DNA from 3 places in the Nesterenkonia halobia genome. Region 2 is predicted to be linked to each of the others. Evidence: riboswitches for the same ligand, from Rfam matches in the RefSeq annotation. Region 2 holds a riboswitch; each other region holds the start of a gene.

Region 1 (3,265 bases), on a different contig from region 2:
GCCGGCGCGTCGCCCCCATCGCCCGGGAGGCCTCCACGGCGCCGGTGCCGAGCTGACTGATGTTCTGCTCGACCAGCCGGGCGAAGTACGGGATCGCGTTGACCGTCAGCGGCACGATGGCCGCGGCGGTGCCGACCGTGGTGCCGACGATCAGCCGGGTGAACGGGATGATCGCGATGAGCAGGATCAGGAACGGGAAGGAGCGCACGGCGTTGACCAGCCCGCTGACCACGGCATGGCTGCGCGGCGACGGCGCGATCCCGCCCGGGGCGTGGACGAATAGCCACACGCCCAGCGGCGTGCCGAGCAGCACCGCCAGCGGGATGGCGACCCCGATCATCACGAAGGTCTCCAGCAGGGCCTGGACCAGCTCGGGCTGCAGTTCGAGGATGCGCTGCATCAGCCGACCACCTCCGACAGCTGGTGCGAGTCGTGCGCGGCGGCCTGTTCCGTCTGCTCCGCGCGATCCGTCTGCTCCGGCGCGGCGACGTCGGCCGCCGCGCGCCCGCCGCGGTCGACGCGGATGCCGCCGCCGGCGAGATACTCGCCGATGGCGGTGCGCGGGGCGAAGTCCTCACGGTCCAGCTCGGCGGCCGGGAACCGCTCGACGACGCGGCCGTCCTCCATGACGGCCACATGATCGGCCAGGGCCTTGATGACCTCCATCTCGTGGGTCACGATGACCACGGTGATCCCCAGGTCCCGGTTCACGTCGGCGAGGTACTGCAGCACCGTCGCCGTCGTCGCCGGGTCCAGGGCCGAGGTCGGCTCGTCGCAGAGCAGCACCTGCGGCCGCGTGGCCAGCGCCCGGGCGATCGCCACGCGCTGCTTCTGTCCGCCGGAGAGCTGGGCCGGGTAGGTCTCAGCACGGTCGGCGAGGTCGACGATGGCCAGCGCCTCGGCCACGCGCCGGCGGCGCTCGGCCTTCTCGGAGACTTCGGCGAACTTCAGCGACAGCTCCACGTTCTGCGCGACAGTCAGATTGTTCACCAGGTTGAAGCCCTGGAAGATCATCCCGATGTGGTGGCGCGCACGGCGCAGCGCTTCGCCGTCGAGGGCGGTGAGCTCCGTGCCGGCGACGTGCACCGCGCCGGCGGTGGGGCGCTCGAGCAGGTTGATGTTCCGCAGCAGCGTCGACTTCCCCGCGCCGGAGAAGCCGATGATGCCTTGGATGCTCCCCTGCGGGATCTCCAGGCTGACGGCGTCGACGGCGCGGATCGGATCCTCACCCCGTGCGGCGGGGAAGGTCGTGGACACATGGCGCAGTGAAATCATGGGCATTCTCCATCGGTCCTGGCGGTAGCACCCGGCGCGGCGTGGCCTTCCCGGGTTGCTGCGACGTCGTCGAGCCAGATCTCTCAGTCGCTCTGGATGGTGGCTGGGCTCAACTGTACGGGCCGGTGATGAACACTCGTCAAATCTGTGCAGAGTGTTCATGTCACAGTTCGTCAGATGAGCCTCCCCCGGCGGGGGCGACCGGGAGCGTCTGCGGCGGCAGAAGATGTCGCCGGATGTCTCACATCGTGGGCGCGCTTTGGTCCCGGCGCGTCGGGCCTCGTACGGTGAATCGCGTATCCATCCCGAGCGGCCGAGAGATCTGGCTCGACGACGCCGCAGCAACCCGGGTGCTTCTGTCACGCCGGGTGCTACCGCCAGGACCGATGGGAGCGTGAATCCTCCATGACGACGTCCGCACCTGCCCTCGCGACGCCCCGCGCCGAGCGTCCCGCCGAGGCCGAGTCGCCCGCCGCCCGTCCGGGCACGACGGCCGAGTCCGCCCGCCGCTCGCTGCCGGTGGATCTGCAGGCCGTCGGCCGGCGCTTCGGCGAGCGCACTGTGCTGCGCGACGTGGACGTCGCCCTGCGTCCCGGCGAGGTCGTCGCGGTCCTCGGCGCCTCCGGCTGCGGCAAGTCCACGCTGCTGCGCGCCGTCGGCGGTCTCGACGCCGGCCACGACGGCCAGGTGCTGATCGACGGCGACCCGGTGAAGCCCTTCGACGAGCGCACCGCCGTCGGGTTCCAGGAGCCGCGGCTGCTGCCCTGGCGCTCGATCCGCCGCAACGTCGCCCTGGGACTGCCGCGCGGCGTGTCCCGGGCCGAGGGCCGCGAGCGCGTCGACGAGCTGCTGCGGCTGGTCGGGCTGGCCGAGCGGGCGGAGCTGCGTCCGCGCGAGATCTCCGGCGGCATGGCCCAGCGCGCCTCGCTGGCCCGGGCGCTGGCGCGTCGGCCCGGGGTGCTGCTGCTCGACGAGCCCTTCGGCGCGCTCGACGCGCTGACCCGGCTGAAGATGCAGGACCTGCTGCTCGACGTCCACGCGCAGACCGGCACCACCGTGCTGCTGGTGACCCACGACGTCGACGAGGCCCTGCAGCTGGCCGACCGGATCCTGCTGCTCGGCGCCGACCCGGCCGAGGACTCCGACGGCGCCCCCGAGGGCGCGACAGTCTCCCGGCTGCTCGAGGTCCCGGGCGAGCGCCCGCGCGACCGCGCCTCGGCCGAGCTGGCCACGCTGCGCGGCGAGCTGCTCGCCGGCCTCGGCGTCTGGACCCACGACGTCAGGGACCCGTGACGAGCGAAGCTCGTCGCGGGCCACGTCGTGGACAGCCACGAGCACTGACGCTCCCCCTCCCCCGCGCGGCACCGCCTGCCCCTTGATGACACGACTGCACGAAAGGCCGTTCCCCACGATGAATCGTTCGCACCACGCCGCCCTCCGCACCACCCGGCTCGCCCGTGTCGTCGCCGCCGGCGCGGCGGTGACCGTCCTGGCCGCCGGCTGCGTGCAGGGCGAGGGGCCGTCCGACTCCGAGGACGGCGAGCTGGGCACGCTCACCCTCGACTTCGCGACCTACAACCCGCTGAGTCTGGTCATCAAGGAGCACGGCTGGCTGGAGGAGGAGCTCTCCGACGCCGGCACCGAGGTCGAGTGGGTCCAGTCCCACGGCTCCAACGACGCCAACGAGAAGCTGCGCGCCGAGGCGATCCAGGTCGGCTCCACCGCCGGTTCGGCGGCGCTGCTCGCCCGCGCCAACGGCGCCGCGCAGAAGACGATCCTCATCGAGAACCAGCCTGAGTGGTCGGCGCTGGTCGCCGGTCCGGACTCGGACATCGAGTCGATGGAGGACCTCGAGGGCGCCAGCGTGGCCGCCACGCTGGGCACCGACCCGTACTTCTTCCTGGTCCAGGCGCTGCAGCAGGCCGGGATGAGCGTCGACGACGTCGAGGTCCAGAACCTCCAGCACGCCGACGGCGCCACCGCGCTGTCC
Region 2 (3,265 bases):
CATCGTGCTGGCGGTTCCCTCGATCCTCGCCGGCGCGTACTCCGGCGTCGAGGCGGTGGACCCGCAGGTCGTCGACGCCGCCCGCGCCCAGGGGATGAGCCCGCGGCAGGTGCTGCTCGGCGTGGAGGTGCCGCTGGGCCTGCGGCTGATCCTCGGCGGCGTGCGGCTGGCGACGCTGCAGGTCGTGGCCACGGCGACGCTGGCCGCCTACGTCGGCGCCGGGGGCCTCGGCCGGCCGCTGTTCCTGGGCCTGCGCAACCACGACTATGCCATGATGCTGGGAGCGTCGATCGTGGTGATCCTGCTGGCCGTCGTGCTCGACGCGCTGTTCGCCCTCGGGCAGCGCCTGCTCGCCCGCCGGCCCGGCATCGCCTGATCCACCAGGAAGGGGAACGACTATGAACCATGCCTCGCCTCGCAGCACCCGTCTCCGCGGCAGGACGGCGAGCATCACCTCGCTGGCGACCGCCGCGCTGCTGGGCCTGACCGCCTGCTCCTCCTCGGATCCGCTGGCCGAGGGCGACGACGGCGGCGGGGGAGCGGGCGACGGCTCGGCCCTCGTCGTCGGCTCGCAGCAGTACTACTCGAACACGATCATCGCCGAGCTCTTCGCCCAGCGGCTCGAGGCCGAGGGCCACGAGGTCGAGCGCGAGTTCGAGATCGGACAGCGCGAGGTCTACATGCCCGAGGTCGAGTCCGGCGCCATCGACCTCTTCCCGGAGTACGCGGGCAACTTGCTGCAATACCTGGACTCGGAGGCCGAGGCCGCCACGCGCGAGGAGATCCTCGCCGGGCTGGAGGAGGCCCTGCCCGAGGGCGTCGAGACGCTGTCCGCCGCCGAGGCCACCGATCAGGACTCCTACGTGGTCACTGCCGAGTTCGCCGAGGAGCACGACCTGTCCAGCGTCGGCGACCTCGCCGACGTCGACGGCGGGGTGCGCATCGCGGCCAACTCCGAGTTCGCCACCCGGCCCTACGGGCCCGAGGGGCTGGAGGAGGTCTACGGGGTCGACGCCGAGGTGGTGCCGGTGGAGGACTCCGGCGGGCCGCTGACGGTGCGCGCGCTGACCGACGGCGACGCCGACGTCGCCGACATCTACAGCGCCGACCCCACGATCGAGGAGAACGACCTGGTCGTGCTCGACGATCCCGAGGAGCTGGTCCCGCCGCAGCCGGTGGTCCCGCTGGCCTCCGAGGCCGTCGGCGAGCAGGCGCGCGCGGCCGTCGAGGACGTCACCGCCGAGCTCACCAGCGAGGAGCTGCTGGCGCTGAACGGGCGCAGCATCGACGAGCAGGCCGCGGCCGAGGACATCGCCGCCGACTGGCTCGCCGAGAAGGACCTCGACTGAACACATGAACATTCATGACGATATGTGACATGTCGTCTTCTCTTCCTCCGGGGACCTGCAGTAGCGTGGGGCCCTGAACAACAGAATGACCCATCCAGAGCGGCTGAGAGATCTGGCTCGACGATGCCGCAGCAACCCGGATGACGTCCCTGCCGAGCAGGGCTTCGTGCCGGGTGCTAACGCCAGGACCGATGGAGGATCCATTGAGCACTGACGTGCCCGCGAAACCCGCAGCGCCCCGCCCGACCAAGCGCCCCAACGGGCAGTGGAAGGTCGACGGCACCGACCCGCTGAACCACAACGAGGAGTTCAAGCAGGAGGACAACGGCCTCAACGTGCGTCGCCGCATCGAGGAGGTCTACTCCAAGCAGGGCTTCTCCTCGATCTCGAACGACGACCTGCGCGGCCGCTTCCGCTGGTGGGGGCTGTACACCCAGCGGCGTCCCGGCGTGGAGGCCGGCGCGCACAACTCGCTGCCGCCCGAGGAGGTCGACGACGAGTACTTCATGCTGCGCGTGCGCATCGACGGCGGCGGGCTGAGCACCGAGCAGCTGCGCGTCGTCGGCGAGGTCTCCCGGGACTTCGCCCGCGACACCGCCGACGTCACCGATCGGCAGAACGTGCAGCTGCACTGGGTCGCCGTCGAGGACGTCCCGGAGATCTGGCGCCGGCTGGAGGCAGTCGGCCTGCACACCACCGAGGCCTGCGGCGACACCCCGCGGGTGATCCTCGGTTCGCCGGTGGCCGGGATCTCGGCCGACGAGGTCATCGACCCCACGCCGGTCATCCGCGAGATCTCCGACCGCTACATCGGGGATCCGGAGCTGGCGAACCTGCCGCGCAAGTACAAGACCGCGATCACCGGCCACCCCAGCCAGGACGTGGTCCACGAGATCAACGACTGCTCGCTGGTCGGCATCGACCACCCCGAGCACGGTCCCGGCTACGACCTGTGGGTCGGCGGCGGGCTGTCCACCAGCGCCCGGCTGGCCGAGCGGCTCGGCGCCTTCGTGACCGAGGAGCAGGCCGCCGAGGTCTGGCACGGGGTCACGCGGATCTTCCGCGACTACGGCTACCGCCGGCTGCGCAACAAGGCCCGGCTGAAGTATCTGATGGCCGACTGGGGCCCGGAGGAGTTCCGGCGCGTGCTCGAGGAGGAGTACCTCGGCTATGCGCTGTCCGACGGTCCGGCTCCGCCGACGCCGAACGTCCCCGGCGACCACATCGGCGTGCACCGGCAGAAGGACGGGCTGAACTACATCGGCGCCGCGCCGACCGTCGGACGGGTCTCCGGCACGCTGCTGGTGCAGCTGGCCGACCTGCTCGAGGTCCACGGCTCGGCCCGGCTGCGCACCACGCCGTTCCAGCACCTGGTGATCCTCGACGTCGCCGACGAGCACGTCGCGGCGGTGCAGGCCGGACTCCGTGAGCTGGGCCTGGACCCGGCGCCGTCGGTGTTCCGCCGTTCGACCATCGCCTGCACCGGCATCGAGTTCTGCAAGCTGGCCATCGTCGAGACCAAGGCCAACGCGGCCACCGCCGTCGGCGAGCTCGAGGAGCGGCTGGCCGACGTCGCCGAGCAGATGCCGCAGCGGCTGACGCTGCACATCAACGGCTGCCCGAACTCCTGCGCCCGCATCCAGACCGCCGACATCGGCCTGAAGGGCCAGCTGCTGCCCGACGGCGACGGCGGCAAGTCGCCCGGCTATCAGGTCCATCTGGGCGGCGGGCTGACCTCCGAGCAGCGTGACGACCCGGGACTGGGCCGGACGGTGCGCGGGCTCAAGGTCACCACGGAGGAGCTCGTCGACTATGTCGAGACGCTGGTCCGCCGCTTCCTGGCGGAGCGGACCGCCGGCGAGACCTTCGGCCAGTGGGCCCACCGCGCCGACGAGGAGCGCCTGCAGAAGGAGGAG
Region 3 (3,265 bases), on a different contig from region 2:
CTCGGGGACGAACTCGCCGGCGGAGAGGTACCCGCGGCGCTCGAGCTCGAAGAGGAAGCCTTCGGCGCAGATCACCGGCCCGGCGTCGAGGCGCCGGGTGAACTCCTGGGATGTGGTCATGTCCGGCCCTCTCAGCTGGTCTGCGTCTGCCGGCGCAGCTGGAACTGGGCGCCGTGGTGGTCGTCGGGCAGGTGGTCGCCGTCGCCGAAGAGCTTATGGCGCATGGTGCCGGAGGTGTACTCGGTCTTGTAGCGGCCGAGCTTCTGCAGCTCGGGGACCACGTGCTCGACGATGTCCTCGAAGGTCCCCGGCGTGATGTGGTACGCCAGGTTGAACCCGTCGACGTCGGTCTCCTCCTGCCACTCGACGAGCTGCCGGGCCGCGGACTCGCCGCCGCCGACGATCACCGGGCCGAAGCCGCCGACGCCGACCCATTCGGCCAGCTGCCGCACAGTCCACGGCTCGCCCTCGCGGCCGGAGGCCTTCTGGAAGGTCTCGACGGTGGACTGGATGGCGTTGGACTCGACGTCGCCGATCGGCTGGTCGAGGTCGAACTGGCTGAGGTCCAGCCCCATCCAGCCCGACATCAGCACCAGCCCGCCGATCGGGTCGATGTACTGGACCAGGTCGTCGTACTTCGCCTGTGCGGCGGCGTCGTCGGCGCCGGTGACCACCGTCTGCATGGCGAAGATGCGCACCGAGTAGGGGTCGCGGCCGGCGTCGACGGCGGCCTGGCGGATCCGCTGCACCGACTGCTTGGCCAGCTCCTTCGTCGGCGGATTGATGAACACCGCCTCGGCGTGCTTGCCGGCGAAGGCCCGCCCGCGGGTGGAGGCGCCGGCCTGGTAGATCACCGGCGTGCGCTGCGGCGACGGCTCGACCACCGAGATGCCCGGGGTCTTGAAGTGCTCGCCCTGGTGCTCGATGCGGTGGACCTTGGAGGTGTCGGTGAAGACGCCGGAGGCCTTGTCGGCGACGACGGCGTCGTCCTCCCAGGAGCCTTCGAGCAGCTTGTAGACCACGTCCATGTACTCGTCGGCGTGGTCGTAGCGGGCGTCGTGCTCCAGCTGGTCCTCCTGGCCCATGTTCTGCGCGGCCGAGGGAAGGTAGCCGGTGACGACGTTCCAGCCCACGCGGCCGCCGGTGAGGTGGTCCAGGCTGCCCAGACGGCGGGCGAAGGGGTACGGGTGCTCGTAGGCGGTGCCGGCGGTCAGCCCGAAGCCGAGGTGCTCGGTCACCGCGGCCATCGCCGAGACCAGCAGGAACGGGTCGTTGACCGGCACCTGCGCGCCGGAGGACAGCGCGGCGTCGGGGTTCGAGGCGTAGACGTCGTAGGGGCCGAGGACGTCGGCGATGAACAGGCCGTCGAACAGCCCCTTCTCCAGGGTCTTCGCAACGTCGGTCCAGTACTTCAGCGTATTGTACTCCCGGGCCCGGTCCTCCGGGTGGCGCCACAGTCCCGGGGACTGGTGGACCACGCAGTTCATGTCGAAGGCGTTGAACAGGATCTCGCGCTGTCCGGCGGGGGTGGTCGGCGGCTGGGACGGGGTATGCGTCATGCGGTGCTCCTCGTGTGGCTCGCCGATGCAGGCGCCCCTCGCGCGGCGAACCGGCGGAGCGAGCCGCCGATCGGGGGTGCGCGAGGGAGGAGACCTCCATCGGTCCTGGCTTTAGCACCCGGCGGATCCGGGTTGCTGCGGCGTCGACGAGCCAGGTCTCTCGGCCGCTCTGGATGGTACGGACCGCACTGTACACGTCCTTCCGACGTTCCTCGGAGTCGCGGTCCACATTCCGGACACCTTCGGCGACGCCCGCCGGGGCGCATGACGCCGGATGACATCACGTCTCACATGATGAGCCCCACGTTGGACCCGGGCATCGGCACCCCGTACCGTGAACCGTGTATCCATCCCGAGCGGCTGAGAGATCTGGCTCGTCGACGCCGCAGCAACCCGTTTGAGTCGGGTGCTACCGCCAGGACCGATGGGAGTGAATCGCCGATGCCAGCATCCGCACCCGCCCTCGCCGCCGAGGCCCCCGCCACGTCCGTCGACGTCGGGACGCCGACGCCTCTGGATCCGCTGCGGCTGCGCCGCGCCTTCGCCGAGTTCCCGCAGGGCGTGGTCACCGTCGCCGCCGAGGTCGACGGGACCCCGGAGGCGCTGATCGCCTCCACCTTCACCGTCGGAGTCTCGCTGGATCCGCCGCTGGTCACCTTCGCCGTGCAGCACACCTCCTCGACGTGGCCGCGGCTGCGCGACGGCGCCGGCCGGCTGGGCATCTCGGTGCTCGGCCGCGGCCAGCACGGGCTGTGCCGGCAGATCGCCTCGAAGGACCGCGCCTCCCGCTTCGACGGCGTCGCCCGAAGCACCGGCGACGACGGCGCGATCACCCTGGACGGCTCGCCGCTGACGCTGACCACCCGCATCCACGACCAGGTCACCGCCGGCGACCACGACATCGTCGTCCTGGAGGTCCTCGACGTCTCGGTGGACGAGCAGGAGGCGGTCCGGCCGCTGGTCTTCCACCGCAGCGAGTTCGCCCAGGTGCACGCCCCGGAGCCGGTGCCGGACGGTGACCGGTGACCCGGGCCGCCGAGACGTTCGCCGAGACGTTCGCCGAGACCGCCGTCGCGCCCGCCGAGCCGCTGGCCGCCGACGTCCACGCCTGGGCCGACCCGCAGACCGAGGACGAGCGCCTGGAGTTCTGGGCGACGGCGGCCGCCCTGCTGGACTGGCAGACGCCCTGGGAGACCACCCACTCGTGGACCCCGCCGGACCCGCAGGCGCAGCGCGGCCCGGACATCCGCTGGTACTCCGGCGGCACGCTCAACGCCGCGGTGAACTGCGTCGACCGCCATGTGGCCGCCGGCCGCGGCGACGTCGTCGCCCTGCACTTCGAGGGCGAGCCCGGCGACCGGCGCGACGTCACCTACGCGGAGCTGCAGGACCAGGTGAACCGCGCGGCGAACGCGCTGACCGCCCTGGGCGTCGGCGCCGGCGACCGGGTGGTGATCTACCTGCCGGTGCTGGTCGAGACCGTGGTCATCACCCTGGCCTGCGCGCGGATCGGGGCGGTGCACTCGCTGGTCTTCGGCGGCTTCTCCGCCGAGGCGCTGCGCTTCCGCGTCGAGGACACCGCCGCGAAGCTGCTGGTCACCACCGACGGGCAGTTCCGCCGCGGACAGGCGGTGCCGGTGAAGGAGAACGCCGACGCCGCCGTCGCCGGGGAGAACGCGATCGAGCACGTGCTGGTCGTCGAGCGC

What was found. Region 2 has a riboswitch for S-adenosylmethionine ahead of ABD652_RS01095 (nitrite/sulfite reductase). Riboswitches for the same ligand answer to the same signal wherever they lie in the genome.
Region 1: linked by a shared signal. The riboswitch ahead of ABD652_RS12330 (ABC transporter ATP-binding protein) and the one ahead of ABD652_RS01095 (nitrite/sulfite reductase) in region 2 are both predicted to bind S-adenosylmethionine.
Region 3: linked by a shared signal. The riboswitch ahead of ABD652_RS12375 (LLM class flavin-dependent oxidoreductase) and the one ahead of ABD652_RS01095 (nitrite/sulfite reductase) in region 2 are both predicted to bind S-adenosylmethionine.

What each region holds. Positions count from the first base shown of each region.
Region 1 covers NZ_BAAAYG010000012.1:23,674-26,938, forward strand. The annotation lists gene ABD652_RS12320 (methionine ABC transporter permease) at 1-400, opposite strand, end outside; gene ABD652_RS12325 (methionine ABC transporter ATP-binding protein) at 400-1,275, opposite strand; SAM riboswitch class I at 1,282-1,378, opposite strand; SAM riboswitch class I at 1,573-1,668, shown strand; gene ABD652_RS12330 (ABC transporter ATP-binding protein) at 1,681-2,568, shown strand; gene ABD652_RS12335 (aliphatic sulfonate ABC transporter substrate-binding protein) at 2,687-3,265, shown strand, end outside.
Region 2 covers NZ_BAAAYG010000002.1:62,092-65,356, forward strand. The annotation lists gene ABD652_RS01085 (ABC transporter permease) at 1-376, shown strand, start outside; gene ABD652_RS01090 (ABC transporter substrate-binding protein) at 399-1,349, shown strand; SAM riboswitch class I at 1,437-1,547, shown strand; gene ABD652_RS01095 (nitrite/sulfite reductase) at 1,553-3,265, shown strand, end outside.
Region 3 covers NZ_BAAAYG010000012.1:35,440-38,704, forward strand. The annotation lists gene ABD652_RS12370 (homocysteine S-methyltransferase family protein) at 1-120, opposite strand, end outside; gene ABD652_RS12375 (LLM class flavin-dependent oxidoreductase) at 132-1,559, opposite strand; SAM riboswitch class I at 1,653-1,739, opposite strand; SAM riboswitch class I at 1,904-1,990, shown strand; gene ABD652_RS12380 (flavin reductase family protein) at 2,001-2,585, shown strand; gene acs (acetate--CoA ligase) at 2,582-3,265, shown strand, end outside.